2 regions of the Paenibacillus sp. GL_099_B genome follow, and region 2 is predicted to be linked to the other one. Evidence: predicted binding sites of a transcription regulator. Region 2 holds the regulator's gene; the other holds the start of a gene.
The links. Region 2 encodes Rex, which represses fermentation and respiration genes when NADH is low (regulators of the CRP and FNR family bind a similar motif). Its sites were predicted from a motif close to TTGTGAAATATTTCACAA; they were not measured.
Positions count from the first base shown of each region.

Region 1: nadA (quinolinate synthase NadA) is a predicted target of Rex. The motif match lies at 6,136-6,153, and genes of this name have one in related genera.

Region 1 covers NZ_CM174430.1:60,057-68,366, forward strand. The annotation lists gene AC3ITG_RS00280 (hypothetical protein) at 20-772, shown strand; gene AC3ITG_RS00285 (serine/threonine protein kinase) at 756-1,703, shown strand; gene tilS (tRNA lysidine(34) synthetase TilS) at 1,748-3,187, shown strand; gene hpt (hypoxanthine phosphoribosyltransferase) at 3,241-3,780, shown strand; gene ftsH (ATP-dependent zinc metalloprotease FtsH) at 3,882-5,927, shown strand; gene nadA (quinolinate synthase NadA) at 6,225-7,163, shown strand; gene nadB (L-aspartate oxidase) at 7,200-8,310, shown strand, end outside.
Region 2 covers NZ_CM174430.1:4,541,115-4,549,424, reverse strand. The annotation lists gene panB (3-methyl-2-oxobutanoate hydroxymethyltransferase) at 1-603, shown strand, start outside; gene panC (pantoate--beta-alanine ligase) at 600-1,496, shown strand; gene panD (aspartate 1-decarboxylase) at 1,489-1,872, shown strand; gene AC3ITG_RS20510 (tetratricopeptide repeat protein) at 1,966-2,613, shown strand; gene dinG (ATP-dependent DNA helicase DinG) at 2,756-5,617, shown strand; gene AC3ITG_RS20500 (redox-sensing transcriptional repressor Rex) at 5,856-6,509, shown strand; gene AC3ITG_RS20495 (amidohydrolase) at 6,496-7,800, shown strand; gene AC3ITG_RS20490 (cell wall elongation regulator TseB-like domain-containing protein) at 7,842-8,310, shown strand, end outside.

The sequences.
Region 1 (8,310 bases), 2.6 Mb from region 2:
CAAAACGGAGGGATATCGGATGAAACAAATCCTGTTGATCACCGACGGTTGTTCAAATGTAGGCACAAGTCCGGTGCTGGCTGCGGCGGAAGCGCGAGAAGAGGGAATTACCGTTAACGTGGTCGGTGTTATTGATTATGGAACCATTGGTGAGATGGGCAGTCGGGAGATCGAGGATATTGCCAAAGCCGGAGGTGGAATCAGTCAGATCGTAGGCACCAGACAGCTTGCCCATACGATGCAGATGATGACAAGAAAAACGGTGGTTCAGACCATTCAACAGGCGGTTAATAGAGAGTTAACACAAATTCTGGGAGAGCATGAGCCGAAAACGGTAACAGACCTTGAACCGGCAAAACGTGCGCAGGTCGTTGAAGTGATGGATGATATGGCCGAGACAACACCACTTCAGGTCGTGCTTCTCATTGACGTAAGTGCCAGTATGAAGCCGAAGCTTGCTGCTGTGGAGGAAGGGATTCGCGATTTAATGCTTAGCTTGCAGGCACGTATGGGTCAGAGCCATCTTTCCGTCTTTCATTTTCCTGGGCGACATAGCGGAGAAGAAGCTGTCATGGACATCGACTGGACAGTTGACCCGAGCCGTGTTCGTTCGCTGTTTGGACGTTTGCAAATGAAGGGAGCGACGCCGACAGGTCCTGCGATTCAAAGGGTGATTGATTTTTACCGTTATGGTACACTGGAGGAACAGCAGGAAATAGAAGGGAACTATCGCATTGAAAGAGAAGGGATGCTCGGTGACAACGTTGTCTGACGCCTCTTTCCCGCCAGGAACAGTCATCACAGGGAAATGGAATCGCAGCCGTTATACGATTCGGAAGCTGCTGGGCAAAGGAGCCAACGGCATCGTTTTTCTTGTCCAGCGGGGTGAGAATGGCAAACATTATGCGCTTAAAATGGGATTTGACCCTGTAGATCTGCAATCGGAAATTAATGTGCTCAAATCTTTTCAATTACAGCGTAATCATGAGGCCCTTCGGCAGAGTGGCATTCCTTCTTATCTGAAAGATGTGGATGATTACGCCATTCGTGGTCGCGATATTCCCTTTTATGTGATGCGTTACGTTCGTGGGGAGTCTCTGCACCACTTCATTCGGCGTCAGGGAACGGACTGGACACTTCTGGTTGGACTCAGACTATTGCAGAAGCTGGCTCAATTGCATCAGGCTGGATGGGTGTTTGGCGATCTCAAACCTCAAAATGTACTCGTATCGGATTATGGGCAGGTAGAACTTATCGACTATGGCGGAGTGACTTCTATCGGCCGGAGCGTCAAGCAGTTCACTGAATGGTATGATCGCGGATTCTGGAATGCGGGCAGCCGAACAGCAGATGGTACCTATGATGTGTTTGCTTTTGCGCTATTACTGATTCATGTACTTGAAGCTGATGCACTTAAAGCGCTAGCTGCAGAAGGATTACCTCAACTGCGAAGTGTGAACCAGCTCACAGCTCTCGTGGAGCGCAGCGAACGTCTTCGCCCCTTTCGAAACTGGACTATTCAGGCATTACGAGGTCAATTTCAGGATGCCGGACACGCGGCTAAGGTCTGGAAAGAGATGATGGCACGCCCTTCTCCTCTTCGTCGCCGTTCCAAAAGTACAACACCGCGTTGGCTCAAAAATGCATTTGCTGTATCCGTTATATTACTTATTGGGGTACTCATCTATGCACTGCGATTCTGACCTGTGAGAGTGCATATACATAACGTAAGGAATGAGGAACAGGTATGGAGGCTTTACGCTGGAACAAGCTGGTGAATAACGTACTGGATGCAGCGGAAGAGCATCAGTTATGGGTTCCCGGGGATCGGATTGTCGTCGCAGTATCGGGCGGACCGGACTCGGTAGCTTTTTTGCATATCATGCATGAGATCAGTACCAGGCATGTCCCGCTTGAATTGATTTGCGCCCATGTACATCATGGTTTTCGGATTGAATCAGATCACGAAGCCGAGATGATGAAGGAACTTGCGCACCGGCTTGGCATTGCATTTGAATGGGTAAAGGCCGATGTACCTTCTTATATGAAGCTTACCGGTCAAGGTTCTCAGGAAGCCGCGCGCAATAAGCGATATGAGTTTTTGCATGAAGTGGCTGCTAAATACGATGCGGCGAGCATTGCACTGGCCCATCATGCCGACGATCAGGCAGAGACGGTTATGCTCCATTTGCTGCGTGGGAGTGGTCTTTCCGGACTCGCGGGAATGAAGTTTAAACGGCGAGAAAAAAATGTGGAACTTATTCGTCCATGCCTTCGTATAAACAAGACAGACCTTGTAGAAGCTTGTAATACCCAGGGTTTTCTGTATTTTAATGATGAAAGCAATTCCCTGCGTAAATATCGGCGTAATGCCATTCGCTTGGATGTGCTCCCTTTTTTGGGGCAATATAATGGACAGTTGACGCCGTCTTTGAATCGACTTGCCGAAATTGTGGGCGATGAAGACGATTTCATGGAACAAGGTGCATATGACGCATACAGGTGTCTAGTGCAGGCGAACGGCGGAAGGCAAACCTTTGAGGTGCCTTCCTTTTTGAAGTTACATGTCGCTTTACAACGAAGGTTGATTAAACTAATATTGAATTATCTGCCTTTGGACAGTGATTTTGTCGACTTTACCCGTATTGAGACCATTCGCCGCAAGGTTATTCAGCCTGACGCGACGACCTGGAGCCTGGATATAGGACAGACACTCGCCTGCACCCGGGAGTATGATCTGATCTCTTTCGGCATACGGACTGACGTACAGGATCAATCTTACGAATATCGTCTTGCTCAATGGAGCGGAACTTATGAGCTTTCTCTCACGGAAATTGACCGGCATGTTCGGCTCGTTCCGATGAGTCCCGAGGACTATCATGTACCGGAATCGGCGGATCATGCCGCATTTGATGCGGATCAACTGCTTATGCCGCTGGTTGTGCGTTCAAGGTTACCTGGAGATACCATGAAAGTGATGGGATTAAACGGAAGCAAAAAGGTGAAAAATATTTTCATCGATGAGAAAATTCCCCCTTCTGTCCGTTCACGGGTTCCCGTGGTATGTGATGGAGCAGGCAATATCATCTGGTTACCGGGTGTTCGCCGGTCTAGTGTAGCTCCTGTCAGGGAGGATACTTCCGCAATCCTGTACATGACTGTAGGCGATTCAGCGATTCAGGGGTAGTGGTTATGGTTCAGGTAAGGCTTTCATATGTATAACTTAGGAGGTTCGCACAGTTGCAGAACGACATTCAGGAAGTATTGATCAGTGAAGAAGAAATTCAGAGTAAAATCAAGGAATTAGGCGCAACAATAAGTGCCGAATATGCAAATCGCAATCCTTTGGTCATTTGTGTGCTCAAGGGTGCGTTTATATTTATGGCTGATTTGGTTAAGAACATTACGGTACCTGTTGAGATGGATTTCATGGCAGTATCGAGTTATGGTGCTTCCACCAAATCATCTGGCGTGGTTAAAATCATTAAGGATCTGGATGAATCCGTTGAGGGACGCGAGGTTCTGATTGTAGAGGACATTATTGATAGTGGACTCACGCTCAGTTATCTGATCGAACTCTTGCAGAACCGCGGTGCTGAATCCGTCCGTGTGGTTACGCTATTTGACAAGCCTTCAGGTCGCAAAGTCGAACTTGAAGCTCATTACACCGGCTTTGACATTCCGGACGCATTCATCGTTGGCTACGGCCTGGATTATGCCGAGAAGTACCGGAACCTCCCTTACATCGGGATTCTGAAACCTGAAGTTTACAGCAACTAATGCTTAAGCTAGTTCCAAGCCCATATCTGTTGGTGGCTTCTGTTGAGAAGCTATGTCGGGCTATGTTAAAATAATTAAAGTGTCTCGAGAGGAGGTAGGGGATGAATCGGTTCATCCGGAATTCTGGTTTTTATTTGATTCTTTTTTTAGTTGTGGTGGGGATAGTCCAGTTCGTCAGCAATGGCGGCGAAGCCACCGATAATCCTAGATATGATCAGTTGCGCACGGCGATTAAGGCCAATAACGTCTCTGAATTGACGGTTCAATTCAACGGTCAGACGTACCTCGTGACCGGTCAATACAAGGAGAAGCCTGATGGAGCCAAATCAGAAAATTTCTCAACGTATATTCCTCCTACGGATGAGGCGATTAGTGAGCTTGTAGCTGCAAGCGACGCTAACAAATTCCAATATCATCAGGAACCAATGAAAGGTGACAGCATCTGGTTGACGTTGCTGACCTCCTTTATTCCTTTGATCATTATGTTCCTGCTGTTCTTCTTCCTGTTTAATCAGGCTCAAGGCGGCGGCGGTAAAGTAATGAACTTTGGTAAAAGCCGTGCTCGTCTCTATAACGAAGAGAAGAAGCGGGTTACGTTTGAAGATGTTGCGGGTGCTGACGAAGAGAAACAGGAGCTTGTTGAAGTCGTGGACTTCCTCAAGGACCCTCGTAAATTCGCAGCAGTAGGTGCACGGATTCCTAAAGGCGTATTGCTTGTAGGTCCTCCGGGTACAGGTAAAACCTTGCTCGCTCGTGCTGTTGCTGGTGAAGCGGGTGTACCATTCTTCAGTATTTCCGGCTCTGACTTCGTTGAAATGTTCGTCGGTGTCGGTGCATCTCGTGTTCGTGACTTGTTTGAAAATGCGAAGAAAAACGCCCCATGTATCATCTTTATCGATGAGATCGATGCTGTAGGACGTCAGCGTGGTGCTGGTCTTGGTGGTGGTCACGACGAACGTGAACAAACACTCAACCAGTTGCTCGTGGAAATGGACGGATTCGGAGCCAATGAAGGTATTATCATCGTTGCTGCAACGAACCGTGCTGATATTCTGGACCCTGCCTTGCTGCGTCCAGGACGTTTTGACCGTCAAATCACGGTTGATCGCCCTGACGTGAGAGGCCGTGAAGCTGTCCTGAAAGTACATTCCCGCAACAAACCGATGACCAAAGATGTGAAGTTGGATATTATTGCGAAGCGTACAACAGGCTTCTCCGGTGCGGATCTGGAAAATCTCTTGAACGAAGCGGCATTGCTTGCGGCACGTCGTAATCGCAGAGATATTTCCATGCGTGAGGTAGACGAAGCGATTGACCGTGTCATCGTAGGTACGGAGAAGAAAAGCCGTGTCATCAGTGATCGTGAGAAACGTATCATTGCTTACCACGAAGCAGGTCACACCATTGTAGGTTACTTCCTGGAACATGCCGATATGGTACATAAAGTTACCATTATTCCGCGTGGACGCGCGGGTGGATATGTAATCATGTTGCCAAAAGAAGATCGTATGCTTGTAACCAAGCAGGAGCTGTTGGACAAAGTAACGGGACTCCTCGGGGGCCGTGTTGCAGAAGAATTGTTCATTGGTGAAATTGGTACTGGCGCATACAGTGACTTCCAACAAGCGACAGGTATTGTTCGCAGTATGGTTATGGAGTACGGTATGAGTGAGAAATTGGGTCCTATGCAATTCGGAAGTTCACAAGGACAGGTATTCCTTGGCCGTGATATCGGTCATGAACAGAATTACTCGGATTCCATCGCATATGAGATTGATCAGGAAATGCAACGCTTCATTAACGATTGTTACGAGAAATGTAAGGACTTGCTCGTAAAACATTCGAAAGAGATGCATCTGATCGCACAAACATTGCTCGAAGTGGAGACATTGGAAATGGATCAGATCAAGGAATTGATCGAGACAGGTTCCCTGACTCCAAAAGATGAGAACAGCAATGATGGTGAAGGTACGCCAAACGAAAGCGGAGAGGCGATCATCGACAACATCGGTGATGTCCGTGTCCGTATCCAAGGCAAAGATGAAACGCCTGAACCACCAGCCGGAGATATTCCTAACGAAGCTCCGAATCTGGACAAAGGAAACAGCAATGACCCGGATGATGGTGGAACGAAGCCAACGTCTTAATTCATAACACCATCAGTCTTTAGTGGCAGATGACAAAGAGAGCCTTCGGGCTCTCTTTTTTTTATGTATTCGTTCAAATTGTATAGATAACGATAACCGGGAGCTTTAGGGCGAACTACGTAGGAAATGGGTGGTTATGCCCTTGTTCTGGGGCGTTTTCATTTATTGACAGAGTCGTGAACGTTGTGTACATTAGGTGTTAAACCGCTTGTGATTCGTTTCTCAAGCGAAAATAACGACTTGGATTTGCCATATGAAACAGCGTATGAGGCTGTCCCGATAAGGAGAGGATCACAGGTGGAAGCTCTGGCTTTAGAGCGCAAGGCTGAGATGAACCGGGAGCTGCGCGAGCGGCTGATGGAGTTGAGGAAGGAACGTAATGCCATTATTCTTGCCCATTATTATCAACGTGACGAGGTGCAGGAGGTCGCTGACTTCCGGGGAGATTCGTTTCTGCTAGCTCAGAAGGCAGCACAAACCGATGCGGATGTTATCGTTTTCTGTGGGGTTCATTTTATGGGTGAAAGCGCTAAAATTCTTGCCCCTAACAAAACGGTTATCATCCCCGACGAGCGTGCAGGCTGCCCAATGGCAGACATGGTGAACGTTGAAGGCTTACGTAAATTGAAAGCACAGCACCCGAATGCCAAAGTTGTAACGTACATCAATTCTTCAGCTGAGATCAAGGCAGAGACCGACATCTGTTGTACATCGGCCAATGCTGTCAGAGTCATTCAATCTGTTGATTCCGATGAAATCATCTGGGTACCGGATAAAAATCTGGGACATTATGTGCAACAACATACAGACAAGAAAATGATTATCTGGGAAGGTTACTGCAATACCCATGATATGCTGACGGTCAAAGACGTGGTTGAGATGAGAGCGAAGCATCCAAATGCCGAGTTCGTTGTTCACCCAGAATGTCGTCCTGAGGTTGTAGAGATGGGTGATTTCGTAGGTAGCACAACCGCCATTCTGGAATATTGTAAGAACTCGTCCGCTAAAGAATTTATCGTAGGTACCGAGGATGGTACAGGATACCAACTGCGTCTCGATAGCCCGGATAAACAATTCCACTTTGCTACCAAGTTCCTCGTATGTCCGAACATGAAGGTCAACAACTTGAAAAAGCTGGTTAAATGTCTGGAAACGATGAAGCCGCAAATTTATGTACCGCCAGCGGTTGCCGACAAGGCCAGAGAATCACTAGAGCGCATGTTACTGGTGAAGTAGCATGCGCTACTCTTGCTCCAAGACAGGTGAAATAACATGATACCGCAATATTTAGTGGATTTTGATCTGTCCGCGCTGCCGATGGTGGAGACGGATGTGCTGGTTATTGGTTCGGGCATTGCTGGTTTGTTTACTGCGATCAAGGCTAGTGAACAATGCAGTGTGTTGATGATCACGAAGAAGTCGTTACTGGAAAGTAACACCCGGTATGCGCAGGGGGGGATTGCTGCGGTTATTGCTGAGGATGATTCACCTGCCTACCATTTGCAGGATACACTTGTTGCAGGAGCGGGACTATGCCGCTCCGAAGCAGTAGAAGCATTGGTGAACGAGGGCCCGGACGGAGTGAAAGAACTGATTCGACTGGGTACTTTGTTTGATCTGGAGAACGGCGAGTTGGCGTTGACGCAGGAAGGTGCGCACAGCCACCGCCGTATTTTGCATGCCAATGGGGATGCAACGGGATATGAGATTGTGCGTGCACTAGCTGCACAGACGAATGAACATCCGGGAATTGAAGTGTGGGATGAGCATTTTGTCATTGACCTGATTACAGAGCAGAGAGAATGTGTAGGTGCGTTGGTTCAGAAGGCTGATGGTTCGCAAGTATTTGTGAAGGCAGAGGCAACCGTACTGTGCTCTGGCGGGGCTGGACAGTTGTATCGATACACCACTAACCCGGAAGTGGCTACAGCAGATGGCGTGGCGATGGCCTATCGTGCCGGAGCGGTTGTCCGGGACATGGAGTTTATCCAATTTCACCCGACCTCCCTTTGTTATCCGGGAGCACCACGTTTCCTGGTGTCTGAGGCTGTACGTGGCGAAGGAGCCTATTTACGCAATGTGAAAGGCGAGCGCTTCATGGAACGGTATCATGCACAGCTTGAACTGGCACCACGTGATATCGTCGCCCGGGCAATTGTCAGTGAGATGGAGTCGACAAACAGTACCTTTGTATATTTGGATATCACTCATGAACCACCGGAGATGATTAAACATCGGTTTCCTACCATCTTTGAGACCTGTATGCGATACGGACTGGATATGACCACAGACTGGATTCCGGTCGCTCCTGCTGCACATTACATGATGGGCGGAGTGAAGACGGATCTCAGTGGGGAGAGCAGCATTGGCCGGTTATTTGCCT
Region 2 (8,310 bases):
ACGTACCATGGCAGCTTGGACGAGACGCTTAAAGGTGTCCGTCGCCTGATGCAGGAAGGTCATGCACAAGCGGTCAAAATGGAGGGCGGTCTTGAAATCGCGGATACGGTAAAAGCGGTTGTGCAAGCCGGTGTACCTGTACTTGGACATATCGGGCTTACACCACAATCCGTGAATCAAATTGGCGGTTATCGTATTCAGGGCAAGGATGCTGCAGATGCCAAACGGCTGATGGACGAAGCCAAGGCGCTTGAAGCAGCTGGAGCTTTCGGCATTGTACTCGAACTGGTTACGGAAGAAGTGGCAAGAGCGATCTCGGAAGAACTTTCTATTCCCACGATTGGTATTGGTGCAGGTAGAGGGTGTGATGGTCAGGTACTGGTATTCCATGATGTGGTTCAGTATGCTTCCCCATACACGCCAAAACGCTTTGTTAAATCGTATGGAGACGTAGGTACATTGATTCGCAATAGCATTGAGTCCTATGTGAAAGAAGTCAAGGATCGCTCATTCCCGGCAGAAGAGCATGTATTTACCGCCGCTGACGGCGTTCTAGATCAATTGTACGGACATCGCAAAGAAAAGGTGGAGACCAACGCATGAAAGTGATACGGACAATCGCAGAATTAAGACAAGAACTTAGCTTGAAACGTCAGTCGATTCAGTCCAGAGAGTCCGTTGTAGGACTCGTGCCTACGATGGGATTTCTTCATGAAGGCCATGCAAGTTTGATGCATGCGGCCAAACAACAAAGTGATATCGTGGTTTTGAGTATATTTGTAAATCCAATTCAATTCGGTCCGAATGAAGACTTCGACAGTTACCCTAGGGATGAAGCCAGAGATGTGGAAACAGCACGAGCAAAAGGGGTGGATATCGTATTTATTCCCTCTGTTGAAGAGATGTATCCACAGCCTACACAAACGACCGTATCGGTTTCTCGTCTAACGGATCGCTTATGCGGTGCATCACGTCCAGGGCATTTTGACGGAGTGACTACGGTCGTGTCGAAGCTGTTTAACATTGTACAACCGCAACGTGCATTTTTTGGCATGAAGGACGCACAGCAGGTAGCTGTGATCCAGCAGATGGTTAACGATTTGAACATGGCAGTTGAGGTTGTACCTTGTCCTATCGTTCGTGAAAGTGATGGCTTGGCGCTTAGTTCGCGCAACGTGTACCTCAGCGCAGAACAGCGTCAGGAAGCTCTTGTTCTGTCCAAGGCACTGCGTGAGGCTCAGGAAGCTGTAGATGCAGGTAAGGCGATGACAGCAGCGGATATTCGCTGTATATTGCGTCAGAACATTGAACGTTCACCAATGGCCGTGATTGATTATGCTGAAATTCAGGCGTTTCCAAGCCTGGAACCTCTTGCGGATCAGGAAATAGTTCATGGTCGTGACGATCTGTTGATCGCACTTGCAGTAAAATTCGGCAAAACAAGATTGATTGACAATATAAGGCTGCAAAAATCGGAGGTGCTGTCCCATGTTTAGAACACTAATGAAATCCAAAATTCACCGGGCAACCGTTACGGAAGCAAACCTGAACTATGTGGGTAGCATTACCATTGATGAAGATCTAATGGAAACTTCCGATCTGATGGAAAATGAAAAAGTGCAAATTGTGAATAACAACAATGGTGCACGTCTGGAAACCTATGTCATTCCAGGTCCACGTGGAAGTGGAGTGATCTGCTTGAACGGAGCAGCAGCTCGTCTGGTACAGCCTGGGGATACCGTCATTATCATTTCATATGCGATGATGTCTCAAGAAGAGGCAAATAATCACAAGCCTACCGTTGTATTTGTGGATGGACAGAATAAACCTGTGCAAACGATGAAGCAAGAAGTTCATGCGACGATTATGTAATCGACTGGTAAGGGGAATGAAATCGACCCATTCTACAAAAAATGAGTACAGGTCACTGCACTAATCCATTTTTTCAAGGGTGGGGATGCATCGATGTTCCAGCATGTTTTCGCAGAAATGAACGACATGTTAGATGAAATTATCAAGCGCTACCCTTCTGCTGAAGGCCTAAGCAAACAGGAATTGCTGCAAAAGTGGAATTTGCTGAAGCGGATGAGTGACGGGATGATTGACGAGTGGCTGATGTTTGAAGAAAAAATGAGCCAGGTGAGGGAAAGGGATATGGATAAGCCTGCTTCCCTCGAACCTGAACAGGAAGCTGTTACCGCATTGCCAGAACTGCATCTGGAGTGTTTCAGTCGCGGTCAGGGATATTTCAAACTGCAAATGTACCCGCAGGCGATTATGCAATTTTCTAGGGTTGTGACCGACTATCCGGAAAGTGCATTGACTCGTTTTTACCTGGCTCTTGCTCATCTTAACCTGGAACAAACCGAGGAAGCAGGAATACACTTGCAGCGGATTATGCATTTGAATGGTTCGCCGAGATTGAAAGGACTGGTATGTAACGTCCTGGGCTGTATCGAGGCCAAGCTTGCGAACCCTGATGGAGCATGTTCACTATTTGCACAGGCGCTTCAGTATGACCCAACGTTGACCGAACCGCTGTATAACATGGAAGCCTGTCGTTTAAACAGCGGAAAATTGCAATATGCAAATCAGCTGACTGCCTTAAATTAAGGGCTATTCGGCGGCATAAAGACGGTGTTCCCTCCTCTGGCATAGCGGCGGGGACACCGCCTTTTTTGTCAGTTAATTTTCAAATGCCCTTTTTTTTGCTATGCTGTAACATAGACTGGAATGGAAGGGACCGTACATTGCAATGAAATTTGCCGTATTGGATTTCGAAACAACCGGCACGCAGTCCGACGGTGAGATAATACAGGCCGGACTTGCCATCATAGATCATGACTACAGCATAACTCAAATATATAGTTCTTATGTGAACCCAGGTGTACCGATTCCTCCGTTTATTACGGGGTTAACCGGTATTACTGATGAAGATGTGGCGGATGCTCCCTCATTGGAAGAGATGATGATGGAGATGGTTCCGCTGCTTGACGATGTGGTTCTTGTTGGACACAACGTTGCTTTTGATTTCCATTTTCTTCAAAATGCACTCGATCGCTGCGGCTATCTACCGTTTACCGGACGGATTCTGGATACGATTGATTTCCTGAAGATCACGTTCCCGTCACTGGGTTCTTATCAACTCGGTTATGTGTCTTCAGAATTCGGATTTCAGCATGACCGCCCTCATCAGGCAGACAGTGATGCCCTTGCAACAGCTTTTGTATTACTGAAGTGTCTCGATGAGCTGCGTGCATTGCCTCTGATCACGATTCAGCGCCTCAGTGACCTGTTTGCACCCGAAGACAGTGACTTGGGTTGGTTCTTTGATGGAATGCGTACTGAGAAGGAAGCAGAGCCGATTCAGGATCTGGATGGTCATACGTATTACCGCCAGCTTGCCCTGAACGTGAGTGACTGGACCGATATAGGCTCACCACGTGAGGAGCGAGAGGGTAATCCGCTGGAAGGCGTAAGTTTTGAGCAGTTTATGGATCAGGTTAGAGATAACCTGAAGGAGACGCTGGACCATTATGAGGAGCGTGAGGCGCAAACTCAGATGTTCAGCAGTGTACGACAAGCTTTGGATGAAGAGAAACATCTATTGATTGAAGCTGGAACAGGTACAGGTAAATCACTTGGTTATTTGTTGCCTGCCATCTATGAAAGTGTAAAACAGGAACAGAAAGTCATGGTCAGCACACATACCATCAACTTGCAGGAGCAATTGAGAGAGCGGGATATTCCTATGCTGACCCAAGTGGTTCCGTTCCCGTTCAAGGCAGCGGTGTTCAAAGGACGTGGGCACTATCTGTGTCTGCGTAAGTTTGAGCATAAAATCAATAAACGTGAATTTGCTACACCGAAAGAGGATTATTTTACAGCGGCTCAGATGATTGTCTGGCTTACTCAGACGGAGACTGGAGACGACGAGGAGCTTAATCTAAGCGGGCGCGGAGGAGACTTCTGGGAGACGGTACAGAGTGAGTCTGAATCCTGTCTTGGACGTTCCTGTCCTTGGTTCCGCAAATGTTTCTATCACCGGGCCAAACATGAAGCGGGGCTGTCCGATATCGTTATTACGAATCATTCGAAATTGTTTACGGATGTCAAAGCAGCGCATCAGTTGCTGCCAGCCTACGAAAGTCTCGTCATCGATGAAGCACATCATCTGGAGGATGTAGCGGGTAAACACCTTGGTCTTCATATGAAATATTTCACGTTGGTTCATACACTGACCCGACTGTTTAAAGATAGCCGTAATGGCCAACTGCCTATGCTTCGTTCTCAATTGTCGGGTCATGAAAATTCGGTACAGTGGGGCTCCATGATTGATCAGATGTTCCCGCTTGCCGTCGAAGTCAAGGAGACATGGGATCGACTAAGTGATACACTATTCAGCCTGTTGCCTGAACGTAGCGATGCTTCTCCAGGCGAGACAGGACAATTCTCTCTTAGACTGAAACCTTCACAAAAACCAGCTAAATGGCAGGAATTGCAGGATGTTGAAAACCAAATCTATGTAACTCTAGGCGATTTGATTCGTAAAGGAGACAAGCTGCTGCTTGAAGTGAAAGAAGATCAGGACGATTACCAGTCCGATAGTCTGATTACGGATATCTCAGGTCTGCTCAAGGACTTGGCAACGATCAAGGATAATCTGCGTTTCTTCATGCGGATGGATGATGCCAATACCGTGTACTGGATGGAGGCCAGCGGCCAGTTCCGCAGTAAATCACTGCAACTCTATGCTGTTCCTGTCGATGTCAGTGCACAATTGAAGGATATGTTCTTTGATAAAAAGAAAAGCGTTGTGCTTACATCGGCTACGCTCTCCGTTGACAAGTCATTCCAATTCATGATCGAACAGCTGGGCTTGCAGGAAGCTGCCGAGAATAACCGCTTGTTAACGTCCATGCTGCCGTCACCGTTCAACTATCGCGAACAGGCTCTGCTTGTCATTCCACGTGATTTCCCAAGCGTGAAGGGCAGTGTAGGCGATGCCCACTTTGTGGATATGCTCGTGCACTCGCTCGCGGAAACGGCTATCGCGACTCGTGGACGCATGATGGTGTTGTTCACCTCCTACCGCATGCTGCGTCAGGTTTATGACCCGCTTAAGGAGGCCTTGTCAGGCAATGATATCTCTTTACTTGGGCAAGGGGTGGACAGCGGCAGTCGTTCTAAGCTTACACGCCGCTTCCAAGATGCGAAAGCAACGGTGCTTCTTGGCACAAGCAGTTTCTGGGAAGGAGTGGACATTCCGGGAGAGGCTCTGACCTGTCTTGCGATTGTCAGACTGCCGTTCCAGCCACCGAATCATCCATTAGTCGAAGCGAAGAGCGAGCTTTTGCAACAGCAGAAGAAAAACCCGTTTATGAAGCTGTCAGTGCCACAAGCAGTCATTCGTTTCAAGCAGGGATTTGGCAGACTGGTTCGTACAGGTAAAGACAGAGGCATAGTGATTGTATACGATACACGCGTCATTGAAGCGTATTATGGCAAGTACTTTTTATATTCATTACCTGGTCCCAAAATGGAGCACATGCTCACCGAGCAGATGGTTCCACGCATTTCGGAATGGCTCGAGAGACCAACCGATGAACAACAATAACAGATATGCTCTGTACCTTGCATTATTGCATGACGCCACTGATTGGCGGTAAAATTGAGTAATATCATTTATTCGTTCATGGATATGCGAGTAAAATGATTAAAGGAATAATTTAAGCAATTATCCATTATATAACAAGGAGCATCCTGTTTAATTCAGTAATCATTTTTGCATCGTTTTAGACAGGGTGCTCATCTTTTGATCTATCTATCGTGGCCTTGGTAAGGGGGAGCAATGAATGAAATCAGATAAAATTTCGGAAGCCGTGGTGCGTAGATTGCCTGTTTACTTGCGTTATTTGAATGAACTGCATCAGCGCGAAGTCAATACGGTTTCTTCACAAGAACTTGGACTGAGGCTGGATTTGAATCCTGCCCAGATTCGTAAAGACCTGGCTTACTTCGGTGACTTTGGTCGTAAAGGGATCGGGTATGACGTTTCATATCTCATCGAGAAAATCCGCCATATTTTAAAAATAGACCAGCAGATCAATGTGGCTCTTGTTGGAGCAGGTAATTTGGGACATGCTTTGTCCAATTACAATGCCTACCTCAAAGACAACATGAAGATCGTCGCTGTATTTGATGCCTACGGTCCGAAGATTGGGAGTCAAATCAACAGTCTGACGGTGCAGCCGATGAATGAATTAACGGATTCGGTCAAAAAAGATAACATTCGTATAGGTATTATCACGGTTCCGGATACGGAAGCTCAAAATGTTGCAGATCAGCTGATTGAGTCAGGAATTGAAGCGATCCTGAATTTTGCGCCAACGATCCTAAAGACCCCGCCGCATATTCGCATTCATCATGCCGATTTTACGACGGATCTGCTAAGCCTTGCTTATTACTTGGAGAATGGAAAGGACGACGAGGAAGATGACGACAAATAGATGGGTAATTCACAACGGCAAATTTGCCGTGAGTGAGGGTACGAATTGGAAAGTGGTTCAAGGTTTTATGGTTGTCGAGAATGACAAGATTGTGCATATTGGTGAGACATTGCCGGAAGGAGACGAAAGTCTGACAAAGGTGGACGGAAAAGGACTGTTCTTCTTGCCGGGTCTGATCAATACGCATGGTCACGCGGCCATGTCGCTTCTGAGAGGTCATGGAGACGATCTGGCGTTACAAGTATGGTTGCAGGAGAAAATGTGGCCAATGGAAGCCAAAATGACGTCTGAAGACGTATATTGGGGCACATCACTTTCCGTGCTTGAAATGTTGAAGGGCGGAACAACAGCGTTCCTGGATATGTATGATCATATGGATCAGGTGGCGAAAGTGGTGGAACAATCTGGCGTTCGGGCTGCTCTGGCACGTGGGGTAATCGGACTTTGCTCAGAAGAAGAACAACTACGCAAGCTGGAAGAATCCGCAGCATTTGCCCGTCAATGGAATGGACAAGCAGACGGAAGAATTACAACCGTAATCTCTCCACACGCCCCTTACACTTGCCCTTCGGATTACATAGAGAAGCTGGTACAGGTTGCTCATGACCTGAATCTGCCTTTGCATACGCATATGTCTGAAACGCTTCGCGAAGTGGAGCAGAACGTGGCTGATTACGGACTGCGTCCGGTCGCACATCTGGAGAAGCTAGGATTTTTCTCCCGTCCATCTCTGGTTGCGCATGCGGTACATCTGAATGATGAGGAGATCGAGATTCTCGCACGGCATGATGTAGCAGTTTCCCACAATCCAGGCAGTAACCTGAAATTGGCTTCGGGTGTTGCACGTGTACCTGATCTGCTGAAAGCAGGCGTGACCGTGTCCCTGGGAACAGACGGACCAGCAAGTAACAATAATCTGGATATGTTTGAAGAAATGAGACTGGCTGCGTTGATTCACAAAGGGGTATCCGGTGATCCTACTGCAGTGCCGGCAGGGGAAGCGCTTATGCTTGGAACTTCGTATGGTGCCAAATCCATATTCCTGAACAATACAGGAGCTCTGCAAGTTGGCATGAAGGCCGACTTCATCGCGTTGAACATCGAACAAGCCCATTTCTATCCTCATACCGATCTGATTTCCCATACGGTCTACTCGGCATCGGCCAAAGATGTGGAGCATGTGTGGGTGGATGGTAAACAAGTGGTTAAACATGGCGAATGTCTTTCGATGGATGAAGAGCGCATTCTGCGTGAGTCTCAACTGGCATTTGACAGTCTTCTGGCCCGTTAATTACAAGGACAGGAGCGTCATAGGGAAAGGAAGTTCGGCTTTTGAAGAAAAAAAAGAAGTGGATATGGATATCGCTGCTGCTCCTGGTTCTGATTCTGTTTGGACTTCAGCGTTATTATGTCTATGTTACCCAGGATCAGCGCAAGGAAGAGGCGTTGGCCATACAGGCGGCCCAGGAACAGCTGGGGATTACGTCCCACGAAGAGCTGCGTAAGTATGTCTGGGGGCAGAAAGACGGCGGAGACAACATATACTGGACCCTGATCGGCAAAAATAAGGATAACCAGGATGTCATGGTGTGGATCAAGTTTGATGAGAATAACAAACCTGTGACGGGAACCAATGCGGTGCACGGTGAACTGTTGAAGAACGGCATGTCTGAAGCTCAGATACGAAATCGGTTCAGCTCTGAAGTTCCCGGTGGAGAGATCAAGCGAATCATGCCAGGCGTTGTGAATGGAATCTATGTATGGCAAGTGTATTATAACGATGATACTCATAACTATTATC